Regions from separate parts of the Paenibacillus sp. BR1-192 genome, predicted to be linked through region 2. Evidence: riboswitches for the same ligand, from Rfam matches in the RefSeq annotation. Region 2 holds a riboswitch; the other holds the start of a gene.
The links. Region 2 has a riboswitch for ZMP and ZTP ahead of purT (phosphoribosylglycinamide formyltransferase 2). Riboswitches for the same ligand answer to the same signal wherever they lie in the genome.
Positions count from the first base shown of each region.

Region 1: another riboswitch for ZMP and ZTP. It lies ahead of rpiB (ribose 5-phosphate isomerase B); the one in region 2 lies ahead of purT (phosphoribosylglycinamide formyltransferase 2).

Region 1 is NZ_CP120718.1:6,636,495-6,643,843, forward strand. It holds gene wecB (non-hydrolyzing UDP-N-acetylglucosamine 2-epimerase) at 1-709, opposite strand, end outside; gene upp (uracil phosphoribosyltransferase) at 778-1,407, opposite strand; gene P0X86_RS30545 (serine hydroxymethyltransferase) at 1,743-2,993, opposite strand; gene P0X86_RS30550 (TIGR01440 family protein) at 3,084-3,668, opposite strand; gene rpiB (ribose 5-phosphate isomerase B) at 3,749-4,213, opposite strand; ZMP/ZTP riboswitch at 4,328-4,409, opposite strand; gene P0X86_RS30560 (low molecular weight protein arginine phosphatase) at 4,517-5,104, opposite strand; gene P0X86_RS30565 (manganese efflux pump MntP) at 5,159-5,722, opposite strand; gene P0X86_RS30570 (L-threonylcarbamoyladenylate synthase) at 5,792-6,970, opposite strand.
Region 2 is NZ_CP120718.1:4,277,592-4,284,940, reverse strand. It holds gene P0X86_RS18960 (PAS domain-containing sensor histidine kinase) at 1-295, opposite strand, end outside; gene dapA (4-hydroxy-tetrahydrodipicolinate synthase) at 562-1,437, opposite strand; gene P0X86_RS18950 (LysR family transcriptional regulator) at 1,549-2,424, shown strand; ZMP/ZTP riboswitch at 2,485-2,565, shown strand; gene purT (phosphoribosylglycinamide formyltransferase 2) at 2,649-3,809, shown strand; gene P0X86_RS18940 (MATE family efflux transporter) at 4,127-5,485, shown strand; gene P0X86_RS18935 (response regulator) at 5,682-7,316, shown strand; gene P0X86_RS18930 (cache domain-containing sensor histidine kinase) at 7,324-7,349, shown strand, end outside.

The sequences.
Region 1 (7,349 bases), 2.4 Mb from region 2:
CGATGGCGATATCCTCGAACTCGTCGGCAATGCGCTTCACCGCTTCAAAAATCTGACGGTGCGGCTCCCCTTGGGATTCGCGGCGGTGCGCCGTCATCAGGATCAGGCGCTTGCCCTGTGCCCAATCCAGAACCGGGTGGGTATATCCTTCCCGAACCGTATACTGGAACACGTCCGTAGCGGTGTTGCCCGTCACGTAAATGCGGGATTCCGGCTTGTTCTCCTTGCGGAGATTCTCGGCAGACCAGTCCGTCGGCGCAAAGTGCAGATCGGCCAGCACGCCGGTCAGCTGACGGTTCATTTCTTCAGGATAAGGATTCAGCTTGTTCCATGTGCGAAGACCGGCCTCTACATGGCCGACCTGAATCTGCTGCAGGAAGGCTGCATAGCTGGCCAGGAACGTTGTCAGCGTGTCGCCGTGCACCAGCACGATGTCCGGCTTGGCCTCGCGCAGGACAGGCTCAAGCCCCTCCAGAACGCGTACGGTGATCTCATTCAGCGTCTGACGGTCTTTCATCACGTCCAAGTCGTAGTCCGGAACAATCTTGAACACGTCAAGCACCTGATCCAGCATTTGCCGATGCTGCGCAGTTACACAAACCACCGATTCGATATGCTCCGGATGGCGCTGAAGTTCCAGAATAAGCGGCGCCATCTTGATCGCTTCGGGGCGGACCCCAAATATCGTCATCACTTTCACTTTTGACATGTTTGAAATTACCCCTCTTTGCATGCTTGTTTTTTCAATTCAAGTCGTAAGAATGACTGGCTCGGCTCTTATTTCGTGCCGTACAGCCGATCTCCTGCATCACCCAGGCCCGGTACGATGTAGCCATGGTCGTTGAGCCCTTCATCCAGAGCAGCAACGTAAATATCCACGTCCGGATGGACGTCATGCACGGCCTTTACGCCTTCCGGCGCAGCTACGAGATTCATCATCTTGATCTGGGTGCAGCCGCGCTTCTTCAGCACGTCGATCGCAGCGATGGCCGATCCGCCCGTCGCCAGCATCGGATCGATGACGATCAATTCCCGCTCCGTCACGTCGGTTGGAAGCTTCGTATAATATTCCACGGGCTGAAGCGTTTCCGGGTCGCGGAACAATCCGACATGCCCTACCTTGGCAGCGGGAAGCAGCTTGACCACGCCGTCCAGCATGCCAAGACCCGCACGCAGGATGGGCACGAGGCCGAGCATCCGGCCGGAAATGACTTTCCCTTGGGTTTCGGCTACCGGCGTCTGAACAGATATCGATTCAAGAGGAACCTCCCGCGTAATTTCATAAGCCATCAAAGTCGCGACTTCGTCTACCAATTCGCGAAAGTCTTTTGTGTTAGTCCGCATATCGCGTATAAATGTAAGTTTGTGTTGAATCAACGGGTGATCACAAATCACCAATTTTCCCATGTCTGGTCCCTCCGGTTTGAATGCAAATGTTATTTCAATATGGGCGTAAATACTTGTGAGCTCCATAAATCCTGTCTATTATATCATTCCCTCTAGTCAATTGACACCTGCACGAGTCATGTTTATTTCCGTGAGTTTTGACCTTATAACCGGATCTTCGTCAGCCCTGCACCTAGGTTTTCCATTTTCGCCTATATTGATCCTCACCGCCAAGCGACCCGACCGGGAGCATGCGAGCATAGCAATCTGGCCAGAATGTGACAGCTCCTAAAAGAGGACCCCACCTTCAGGTGGGGTCCTCTTATCATAGGCCTCTTATGCTGACGAAACTGTGATTAATATTTCATTTCGGCATAAAGAGGATATTGATCCGTAAGCTCAGCCACCAAACGGCCCGCTTTTTCCAGCGTTGCTTCGTCTTTAGGCTGCTTCAAGGTCATGGCAATAATCTTCGCGATTTTCACCATCGCCTGCTCATCCATGCCGCGGGAGGTTACTGCCGGCGTACCGATACGGATACCGCTCGTGACGAACGGGCTCGTCGGATCAAACGGGATGGCGTTCTTGTTGACGGTAATCCCGATGGAATCCAGCACCTTCTCTGCGTCTTTGCCGGTGATGTCCAGATTGCGGGTATCGACCAGCATCAGATGGTTATCGGTTCCGCCGGAAACGATGTTCAGGCCTTCCTCGATCAGGGTGTCAGCCAGCACTTTCGCGTTCTTCACGACGTTCTCTGCATACGTCTTGAAGGACGGATCCAATGCTTCGCCAAGCGCAACGGCCTTGGAAGCAATGACATGCATGAGCGGTCCGCCCTGGGAGCCTGGGAACACCGCTTTGTCGATCGCCTGTGCCCATGCCTTCTTGCACAGAATCATGCCGCCGCGAGGTCCGCGAAGGGTCTTGTGCGTCGTGGTGGTTACGAAATGGGCATGCGGAACCGGATTCGGGTGAAGACCCGCGGCAACAAGACCCGCAATATGAGCCATATCGACCATGAACAATGCGCCTACGTCGTTCGCGATGGCAGCAAGCTTCTCGAAATCAATGATGCGAGGATATGCACTTGCACCCGCCACGATCAGACGAGGACGGTGTTTGAAAGCCGCTTTGCGGACTTCGTCGTAATCGATAAGGAACGTGTCTTCCTGCACGCCGTACGCAACGAAATTGTACAGAAGGCCGGACGCGTTAACCGGGCTTCCGTGAGTCAAATGGCCGCCGTGGGCCAGGTTCATGCCGAGCACGGTATCTCCAGGCTTGAGCGCAGCCAAATACACCGCCATGTTCGCTTGGGCGCCGGAGTGCGGCTGAACGTTGGCATGCTCGGCACCGAACAATTCCTTCGCGCGGTCACGGGCGATATCCTCCACGATATCCACTCGCTCACAGCCGCCGTAATAACGCTTGCCAGGGTAGCCTTCCGCATATTTATTCGTCAGTACCGTCCCCATGGCTTCCATAACCGCTTCGCTGACGATGTTCTCGGAGGCAATCAGCTCAATGTTGCTGCGTTGACGCTTCAGTTCCAAATCCATCGCTTCCAATACAGCCGGGTCATTCTTCCGCAAATGTTCCATCATGTTCATATCCTCCCATAATCAATCGTTATTTTCTCTTGCCAAGTCAAGACTACAAGTTTACCTAATGACTAAAGCGGGCTCTCATTCGAATCAATCGCACAGCGTGGAATCATCCCGCTGCTCAAGCCGGTACACGGCACGTTCTCCGCCGATCAGCTTCGGCCGGGTGTAAGCCGCCGTTACGCGCGCATCGCCGACATAACGCTCGCTCGGCCTGAACGGAACCGCCACTCTTCGCAAATGCATGCCGATCAGCGTCTCGCCGATATCGACACCCGCATGGGCCTCAATGGATTCCGCAAGGCAGGGCTCCTTCATACTCCGATACGCCGCCGAGGCCATGGAGCCTCCCGCCCCCGGAATCGGTACAGCCGCCACTTCCGTCAGGCGCAGCTCTTCAAGCAGCCCCCGCTCCATGACTAGCGCCCGGTTCAAATGCTCACAGCATTGATAGGCTACAGCGAAGCTGAATTCCGCTTGAACCTCGGCAATGCCCTGAAGAAGCTGCTGCGCCGTTTCAAGAGCGCCGCCCGTGCCGATCCGGCGTCCGACCACTTCACTGGTGCTGGCTCCGATGACCAGCACCTTGCCCGGTCCTAAGGCTGCCGCTTCGGCCAGCTCGCGGACGATCCGCGCCGTCTGTTCGCTCAAGGAAACCTTGGGGATATCCGTCATGTCACAGTCCTCCCGATGATTTTTTTCACAGAAGATGCTTCATTCCATACGCAATAACCGCAGCAGCTTTACGCGTTGACCTATCGCGATTCGCTCTTCAGGTAACGCTCCTCGATGGCCTTGATCTTGTTCACGCGGCCGACATGGCGTTCGCCCTGGCTGAAATCCGTTGTCAGCCATGCGCTGACGATCTCGGCAGCAAGCCCGGGGCCGACGACGCGCTCGCCCAGCGCAATCACGTTGCTGTCATTATGCTCACGCGTGGCTTTGGCCGAAAATACATCATGCGTCAGCGCGCAACGGATGCCCGGCACCTTGTTGGCGGCAATGCTCATGCCGATTCCCGTTCCGCAGATCAGAATGCCCCGATCCGCTTCACCCGAGACCACCTTCTCGCACACCGGAAGCGCGTAATCGGGATAATCCACGGAATCGGAACAGCCGCAGCCAAGATCCTCCACCTCGTGTCCAAGACCCCGAATGACCTCCACGATCTCCTCTTTCAGACGAATGCCGGCATGATCGGTACCCAATGCAATTTTCATCTATGAAAAACCCCCTCGAATGTTCGCTTTTGCGTTTTAGCTTGTTTCATTATAACCCAAACTCCACGCAAAAGACGAAAAAAGAGCAGTCGGCGCACGTATTGTGCTCCAAATGCTCTTTGCCCAGGCGACCGGCCGTATATTCCGATGCTCCATCGTGGTTTCATCCACTTCGTCGCCAGTTACATCGGATTCATGTTTTTCACCTTCATCTTAAAGCAATACCCTGCGAAAGGCAAGCGGCTTTTTTAGCCAGATTGAGCCCGGATCCAGATTCACTCTTCGTTTCCGTGGAACCCGATCCTATTTATGCTGATCCGCTTCCAGCTTGTCCAGCAGGCGGAAGAGCGCCGTCCGAATCTCCGCCGCCGTCGCCTCGTATTCCTCCCGCGAGCCGCCGAAAGGATCGGAGATATCGAAGCTCGGAATGCGCTGGCGCAGCTCGATCAGACGCTCCCGGTCGCGGTCGCTGACATCGCGGCCCAGCGATCTGGCCAGCTCAAGCGTCGCGTACAGGCTGTCCTGCTCCCGCAGATCATCCAGCACCCGCCGGTCATCCTCCACAAACTCCTTCAGCGTGTGCATCTTGTCGGCCGCATGCGGGAACTGCCGAATCGCATACTGCTTATGCGACTGGGTCAGCGTCAGAATCAGGTCTGCCCATTCCACCAGATTCGCGGTCAGCGGCTTAGATACCAAACGATCTTGAATATCCTGGTCCCGCAGTATCGATTCCGCATGACGGGATACCGGCATGCCGTCCACGGCCGAGACGCCGGCGGATTGCGTTTCCAGGGGAATGCCCCGCTGTTTGGCGAGCTTGCGCAGCATCCCTTCCGCCATCGGGCTGCGGCAGGTATTCCCCGTGCAGACAAACAATATATTTTTCACGGTCCCGTACCTCCCGTTGTAGGTTGTTTTGGGATTATTGTAACAAATATTGCATCAAAAGATAAACATCACGCCAAAGATGATCAAAATCAGTCCGCCCAGCATCTCGCCGTACTCCCCCAGCTTGTTGCTCACCTGACGGCCGAGCAGCAGGCCGAGAATGGATAGCAAACCGCCCACGACACCGAAGGAGATCACGATCAGCAGCACATCATCCACGAACATCCCAAGCGAAACGCCTACCGAGAAGGAGTCGATGCTGACGCTGAGCGAAAACAGCAGCATGCCCAAGAACGCGGTAGGATGAATGCGCTGACCTTCCCCGCCCCGCCAAGCATTATACAGCATATGCCCGCCCAGCAGGAGGAGTAGCCCGCCTGCTGCAAACCCTGTGACGTGCCCCAGCAGCATGCCTACATAGCGGCCGGCAAACAAGCCTGCCAGCGGCATAAGCATGTGAAACATTGCGATCATGAAGCTGATGCCCAGCATATGGCCTAAGCGCATGCCGCCTCTCATTCCGACTCCGATGCCAAGCGAAAATGCGTCTAGCCCGAGTGCAACCGCCATCAGCAGAATCGCCGCAAGCTGTCCCGATTGGACAGACGCCTCCAACATCCCCATTCCCCCAAGTCCCATGGTCTTGTACACCATATGCGGACAAGGGGGAAATCATGCTAAAACCGTTCAATCGACCTCTTCATGGACGTGGACGATGTGATGTCCCGCGGCCTTCAGCAGCCGGTTCATGACGGCTGCGCCAAGCCCCTGCTCCGGGCACGCTTCGGCCAGGATGAAAGTCGCGCCTTCTTCATCGAAGCGGCGCAGGCCGGCGTACAGCCGGCGGGCCGCTTCCTCCGGCTCGGCCAGGCTGCCGAGCGAGACGGCAACGTCCGCGCGGTAGCGACCGATGTGCTCGTCGAACGACAGCACGCCGGTCACCTCCCCGCGCCGGGCCGCCGCCTCGAGCTCGGCCGCGATGCGTGCCGACACCGCGTCGGCACGCGGGCCCTGCACCACGCACATCGCACCCTTCGGTGCGTAGTGCGTGTACTTCATGCCCGGCGAGCGCGGCGCCGGGCTCTCCGCCTCCCCGGCAGCGCGCTGCAGCGCCGGGTCCTGGCGCACGCTTGCCGCCACCGCGGCAAGCTGCTCGAGCGTGACGCCGCCCGGGCGGAGCACCGTGACGGCACCGTCTTCGCCGACCTGCACCACCGTCGACTCGACGCCCACCCCGGCCGGGCCGCCGTCGAGCACGCCGTCGATCGCCCCCGCCAGATCCTCCAGCACATGGCTGGCCAGCGTCGGGCTTGGCCGGCCGGAGCGATTCGCGCTCGGTGCGGCAAGCGGACAACCGGCGGCGCTGATCAGAGCCAGCGCCACGGGGTGATCCGGCATCCGCACGGCAACCGTATCGAGCCCGGCCGTCACGCGAGGCGATACGGCGCCCGGTTTCACGGGCAGCACCAGCGACAGCGGTCCGGGCCAGAACGACGCCATCAGCGCCCGCTCCGTCTCGTTCACCTGCTGGACCAAGCCGTCAAGCTGAGCCAGCTCCGAGATATGCACGATCAACGGATTGTCCGATGGCCGACCTTTGGCGGCGAAGATGCGCTCGACCGCCTCCGTATTGCCGGCGTCAGCACTAAGTCCGTACACCGTTTCCGTCGGAAAAGCCACCGTACCGCCCTGTGCAAGCACCTGGCCTGCTTCGTGCAGCGCCTGCTTCGCTTCCTTCTCGGACCCGAGGCTCTCCTTGGAGAGGGAGCTTAAGACGTGCCACACTTTGGTTGGCTTCGATGCAGCATTCCGGGAGCCTTGTTCCCGCTGCAGGTTGCGTTCCTTGTCATTTCCGTTCTGTTCCATACCTATCCCAAGCTTTCTGTATATGAAATATATAAACATCCAAACGCGTTTTGCCTATACTCCAAAAGAAAAAGCGCTTCTCGTTCTTCAGTCCCGTGCCGGTTCCCATGGAAACCGGTCGCGCCAAAGAGAAAGCACTCTTCTAGAGGTTGTTCAAAAAGTCCGCTTTTGATAAGAAAACCCCTCATCGAAGCCACTTCAAGGATGAGCGACCGCGATGCATAGGTAGGTTTTCTTGCGATATAGAATTTCATCAACTCCGTTGATAACTTATAAATCCTATATCTAACACGAAGCGAATCAAGAAGCAGCTCGGCATCGAATCTTGAATTCAGCCGGGCCTTCCGGTGCTCACGTACCCAAAACGTACGCTCCACTC
Region 2 (7,349 bases):
GTGCACTAAGGTATAACTCGCGATCAGACGGATGACGGTAAGCATGTTCAACCGGGGGGACGGATGGCTGATGACCTTGGGCAGCCCTAGCGTTCTGAATCACTCGATCCAATAACTCGCGCAGGCTGTTTTCTTCTTGCGGCGCCCCGGCAGTTAACTCCTGCGGCGAGTAACCCAACAGATCACATAGTGCCGAATTGACCTTAAGAATCGTTCCATCTAGCGATACCAAAGCCATACCGATTACAGATTGTTCGAAGGCAAAATCATGATTAGGGGTGGAATAGGGCAGCACTGCAAGTCTCCTTTCAAATTTCTGGGAGGAATTGAATGTACCCATATTATAAGTGGGGCGATTTCATTCATCAATCCTTTAAAGCGATAGATTTAAGCAGGATTTCTTTTTTTGCGTAAAATGTCAGTATCATCCATCCCATCATCTGCTGATTGAAAGCATGTGCGCCCTATCGCATCCGAATCATCCATTCAAGAAAGGCAAGGCAGCGTATGCGCCCCGCCACTCTTGAGGAGAAATCTATTACGTCCACGATTTAAAGTTTCTCAGTTTTTGAGTGCTTGATCCAAGGATAGCTTGAGCTCATCCGTAATGGTGCCCATCGGCAGGCGCAGGGTGTCGGATGAGATAAGGCCTTGCTTGGCAAGCAGCCATTTTAGCGGAGCGGGATTGGATTCTGCGAACAACTGATGAATAACGGGAAGCAGCACTTCAAACTCCTTTTCGGAACGAGAATAATCCCCTTGGGCAGCTAATTGATACACACGAATAAAAGCCTCGGTATTCACATTGGCCGACGCCAAAATGCCCCCGGATGCACCATGACGCAGCATCTCATGAAAGCGGACATCGTCCCCGCATAGAACAGGCTTCGTATCGTATGGAGACAAGCTTCTCATAAGCTCCGTACTCGCAGTGCTGTCCTTCATTCCGATGACACCGGGGATCTCCATGATTCTTCGAATGGCATCGACCGGTAAGGAAATTCCAGTGCGCGAAGGAACTTCGTACAATATAACCGGTATTCCCACCTCCGCGACTTTGCGGAAATGTTGTATAATGCCCTCAATCGAAGGGCGGCTGTAATACGGCGTGACCACCAATACCGCGTCTGCCCCGATATGTCCTGCCCATTCCGTCCGCTTCATGCTGGAGAACGTATCGTTGGTACCCGTACCAATAATGACCGGCAATAGCCGCCCGTCCAAACCTCTTCGCGTTTCCTCCACCACCTGAACCACTTCTTCCCAAGTTACCGTCGGCGCTTCTCCGGTCGTTCCGTTGATGACCAATCCTTGAATGTCATGGGATAACAAATTCTTCAAATAACGATGATAAGACGGAATATCCAATGCGTATTCATGTGAAAAGGGAGTGACCACCGGAACATAAATACCTCTCAATTCTTGCGGACTCAACATGATCTTTCCTCCATTTCATGAATTGTGGCTTTACTTTACCATAGGAAATGGAATCGGTGTTATCTATAATAATAGATAGCTATTATCAATATTATTGATAAGGAGAGAGCGATGGAACTGATCTATCTGCAAACCTTCAGGGAGGTTGCTGTCCGAAAGAGCTTTACTAAAGCCGCTGACGAATTAGGTTATGCACAATCCAGCGTTACCACCCAGATTCAGAAGCTGGAGAAGGAATACGGCGTCAAGCTGTTTGAACGGTATGGCAGAGGCCTGCGCCTGACGAAGTCAGGGGAGGAGCTGTTCAAGTATGCTGTCCAAATGCTGGATCTGTTCCAGCAGTCTAAGGAAAAGCTGACGAAACAAGGCGGGGGCAACTTATCGATTGGAACGATCGACTCGCTTGCCGCTTATTTTCTTCCAGCCGTCATTCATCGGCTGAGGCAGAAGCATGAGGATCTCGTCATCCGCTTGCAGCCTGATCGTGAAGATAGCATCGTCAGTAAGGTAAGAGAGGGTGAGTACGATCTCGGGCTTGTTCTGGAGAACAAACCGGAAGATACTTCATTGAATTGGATCTCGATCCGGGAAGAGCCCCTCCTTTTGATTGCCCATCCGGATCATCCGCTTCGTAGATTGCCCGTCATCAAGCTGGAGCATCTGGCTGATACCGAATGGATTATGACCGAGGATACATGCAATTACCGGATCATGCTGGAAAAAGTGCTGCGCGCCAGCGGAACTCCCGTCCGTATTGGTTTGGAATTGGGCAACCCCGAGGCAATCAAAAGATATATCATGTCCGGTACCGGCATCTCGCTATTGCCGAGAATGGTAGCAGAGGAGGAAATCAAGAGGGGAGAGCTGGCGATTCTTCCCTTTCAACACCCTGACATTCGACTGGACATCCAGATTGTCATTCATCCTAAGAAATGGCTGTCACACTCGCTTCAGGATATGATCGAAATGTTGAAGTCCAAATCTTAAAGACGCAGGCTGATATTGCATTTAACGAAAAGATTCAGTATCATTTATGTAACAATGTATAGGTTTATGTGTGACTGGCGTAGCATGGGGAACCATGAGGGAGCACATGGATGACAAAGGCCGTACGCCTGGGCAGAGGTAAGGGAGGTTTATTTCCCTTACCTCTTTATTATTTTCTTGGGCTTCTATCGTCTCTGAAACTATGAAAAGGGGATAAAACAACGATGTTCAAAACGAAAAAAATATTGCTGCTGGGATCTGGAGAACTAGGGAAAGAAGTCATAATTGAAGCACAACGATTGGGTGTCCACACCGTAGCCGTCGATCGTTATGCCGATGCTCCTGCCATGCATGTTGCCGATCACAGCCATGTGATCGATATGCTGGACGGCGAGAAGCTGCGCGCAATCATTGAGCTGGAAAAACCGGATCTGATCGTACCGGAGATTGAAGCGCTGGCTACTTCGGAGCTGGTGAAGCTGGAGGATGAGGGGTATCGGGTGATTCCTACCGCCCGAGCCGCAAAGCTTACGATGGACCGTGAAGGGATCCGCCGGTTGGCATCAGAGGAGTTGGGGCTGCCGACTGCGGACTATCGATTTGCCGATACTTATGAGGAATTCAAGCAGGCTGTCCTGGACATGGGTTTTCCGTGCGTGATCAAACCGCTGATGAGCTCCTCCGGCAAAGGCCAAAGCGTGTGCCGTTCGGAAGGGGATATCGAGTCCTGCTGGAACGTCGCCATGGAAGGCGGCCGCGTGCAGAACGGAAGAGTGATCATTGAGGAATTCATTACATTCCAGTCGGAGATCACGCTTCTGACCGTCCGCTCCGTCAATGGAACAAGCTTCTGTGCGCCGATCGGGCATATTCAGGAAAGCGGAGATTATATCGAATCGTGGCAGCCGCACGATATGTCTGAAGCGCAAATCGAGGAAGCTAAATATATTGCGCGGAAGATTACCGACGAGCTTGGCGGATACGGCTTGTTCGGCGTTGAATTATTTTTGGCCGAGGATAAGGTGTACTTCAGCGAGGTATCCCCGCGTCCGCATGATACTGGGCTGGTTACGCTGGTCACGCAAAATCTATCCGAATTTGCGCTTCATGTCCGTGCCATTCTCGGGTTTCCGATACCAGAGATCGAATTGATCACGCCGGGAGCCAGCCGCCCCCTGAAAGCCGGCCGAGAGCTGGAAGACTATACGATTACAGGCGCCGATCAAGCGCTGGCCGTTCCGAATACGCAGCTTCGCATGTTCGGCAAACCGGTAACCAAGGTCGGAAGACGAGTAGCAGTCGCGCTGTCAACCGCCGGCGATGTCGAAGAAGCGCGGTCACGTGCGAAGCTGGCCTTGGATAAGCTTGCCGTCGAAGAGGCATAAACATCGGAATTCCATAGGGATATCACATGTCATCATGTTGAAAAGGCCAACCGAAATGACCGGTTGGCCTTTTCAGTTATAGAGAAATCAGGGATCCAAATCGGGTACAGACTCTTCGAATGACGAGTACTTGCTTTTAGTTTTGATTTCGGGAATAAATAGGAGAAATTTATGTTCTTTCATGATAAGATACACAAGAATACAAACGACCCTCACCCATTATAATGTTTCCATTCGATGCGATAAGCGCTGCTTGAAGCATAATATTTCAAATAAATCTCTAGAGGAACGTTTATTGACGGCATAGGAGAATCTACATGAGAGACATGACGCAAGGAAGTCCGATCAAGCTGATTATCATGTTTACCATCCCGCTTTTGATCGGTAATATTTTTCAACAATTTTACAACATGGCGGACACCCTTATCGTGGGACGTACCATTGGCGTGAACGCACTTGCAGCCGTTGGCTCGACAGGCAGCATTTTGTTTTTTGTCATCGGCTTTGCCCAAGGCTTGACGGCTGGCTTGTCTATCATAACGGCACAGCGTTTTGGAGCTAAGGATATCGCAGGCGTCCGCAAAAGCGTGGGAACGAGTATATGGATCAGTCTGGTGTTCACGGTATTCCTCACCATCGTGAGCGTTATATTTACGAGACCCGTCCTCGTCATGATGAACACCCCTGCCGAAATTTTGGATGATGCGTATTCGTATCTGATCGTCATTAACTGGGGCGTCGGCGCGGCCGTTCTGTTTAATTTGCTGGCTAACCTGCTCCGCGCTCTCGGCGACAGCCGGACGCCGCTTCTCTTCCTGGTCGTTGCAAGCATTCTGAACATCGTGCTCGACCTCTTATTCATTCTCGTATTTAAGATGGGAGTCGCCGGAGCCGGACTTGCCACGGTTGTATCGCAGCTGTTCTCCTGCCTGCTCTGTCTGATCTACATTCATAAGAAGGTCCCGCTCCTTCAATTCAAGAATGCCGACTGGTCCATCGATTGGAAATTTATTCGCCAGCATATGTGGGTAGGTTTTCCGATGGGCTTCCAAGCCTCCATTATCGCCATCGGAGCCATTATTCTGCAGATCACGCTAAACGGTCTCGGGGCATCAGCCGTTGCGGCTTATACCGCTGCTCAGAAGATTGATATGCTCGCCACGCAGCCGATGAGTTCCTTCGGGATTACGATGGCGACTTTTGCCGCTCAGAACTTCGGAGCGAATCGCATAGACCGGATCAAACTGGGGGTTAAGCAGTGTATTTGGCTCTCGGGATCATTCAGCATCGCCGTGGGCCTGCTGGTTATATTCGCGGGTCCTGCCGCCGTCAGCCTTTTTGTGGGTCAAGGCCAAGAGGAATTGCTGTCTCTCAGCAGGCTGTATTTCTTATCGAACGGCAGCACCTATCTGCTTCTTTCGCTGCTCTTCATCTACCGCTTCACGCTTCAGGGGCTTGGTCAGAGCTTAATTCCCACTGTGGCGGGCATCATGGAGCTGATCATGCGGGTACTGGCTGCTATCTTCCTGACCGCGCAGATCGGCTTCCTCGGTGCAAGCCTGGCAAATCCGCTGGCTTGGCTGGGCGCCGTCATCCCGCTCGGCATCGCTTACTATCTGAGCATCAAGAGGTTGAGCACGCCGGTAAAACCCGTCTCCGTACCCGTTCAGGCGTAAGGAATGCTGCACAATCGATTTCGGAACGAATCATGACTCCAGGAACAGGGAAGCGCTGTTTCGCTGGAGTCGTGCATTCGTTCTTTTTTTTGTTGCAAAAAACATAATGTGGAAGATTCCCAATTTTGGCGCGGCGAGGTAAGATCACTATAGATTCAGTTTGCAACCGAACAGGACAGAAACGGGAGGGGTCGCATTGTATAAAGTGCTGTTAGTGGATGATGAAGCCGATGTGAGAGAAGGCCTCGTTCAGGAAATCCAATGGGAAGCCTGCGGATTCGAGATCAAGGGGACGGCGGAGAACGGAAGAGAGGCCGTGGAGGCTGCGGAGCGGTTGGAGCCGGATGTCGTTATTACCGATATCAGTATGCCCTTTCAGGATGGACTGCAGCTGGCCTCATGGCTAAGGGAGCATCAGCCGCTGTGCAAAATCGTGATTTTGACCGGCTATGACGAATTTGATTACGCCCGCCAAGCGATTACGCTCAGCGTGGATGAGTATTTGCTCAAGCCGTTCTCTGCCGAAAGCTTCATGGAGTTATTAGGCAAGATCAAGGACAAAATCGATATGGAGGTGGCGGAGCGTGAGGACGTGCGCCAATTGAAGGAGCATTACCGGACAAGCCTGCCTTTGCTTCGGGAATCGTTCCTGGCTTCGCTGTTAACCCGAAAACTGCCCCGGTCCATCATTGAGGAGAAAACTCGGAATTACGGCCTTCCGCTGAACGGCGCCTGTTATCTCGCCGCGGTGATGGCTTTATATCCGGCGGCTGAGCATAAGGAGAGTGCTCCATCAAGCTCCCTGCGGCATTCCGGCGATATGGACTTGATGCTGCACGCCATGCTGAACATTGCGAAAGAGCTGATGGATCCCCTTTCTTTTGGAAGCGCATTCATATACCAGGATAGCATCGTGTTCTTGATTACGAATGACGGCTGCGAGGACGAGTCGTGGTTTGGCGACCTGCAGGTCGCACTGGATCGTTTGCTCAAAAGCATTCTTCACTATCTGAAGCTGCCGGTTACGATCGGCGTGGGTTCCAGGGTCCGGACTCTGTCCGATCTTAAGCACTCCTACCAGGATGCGCTGCTGGCGCTGGACTACCGGCTGATTCTCGGTGCCGAGAAAGTCATCTTCATCGATGACGTGGAGAGTCCGAGGCAGGAAGGGGTCCGCCTGGACGAATTGCAGGAGCAAGCGCTGATCCGCAATCTTAAGCTCGGAACCGCGGAGGAATTAAGTGAAGCGATTACGCACATATTCGATGAGCTGATCGGAGCATCCTGCACGATTCAAGAGGTTCAGATCTATCTCCTGGAAGTCGTAACGGCCATACTTCGAACGGCAAAAGAATCCGGGATCGAGCTTGAGGAGATGTTTGGAGCGGGGTATCAGCTGCATGCCGAGATCTTCAAGTTTTCCGGACTACAGGAGGCTAAAGCTTGGCTTCAGGATGTCAGTTTGGCCATCCGCAAGCAAATCTCCAGCTCTAGGCAGCATGCCTATAAAGACATCGTGGAGAAAGCGCTCCAATACACGCGGGAGCATTACGGCGACCCGGATATATCGCTGCAGAAGCTGTGCATGCACCTGCATATCAGCACAGGCTATTTTAGCGGCGTATTCAAAAAAGAGCTCAAAATGACCTATGTGCAGTACTTAATGCAGCTGCGGATGGAAACGGCCAAGGAGCTTTTACGATCCACCGACCTGAAGGCTTTCGAAATCGCGGAGCGCGTCGGGTTTGCCGATCCGAATTATTTCAGCTTCAGCTTCAAGAAGCAGGTCGGCGTTTCGCCTAAGGAATATCGGGCACAAGCGAGGGGGTAGGGCATCGGTGAAAATCACGTATACGAAGCGATA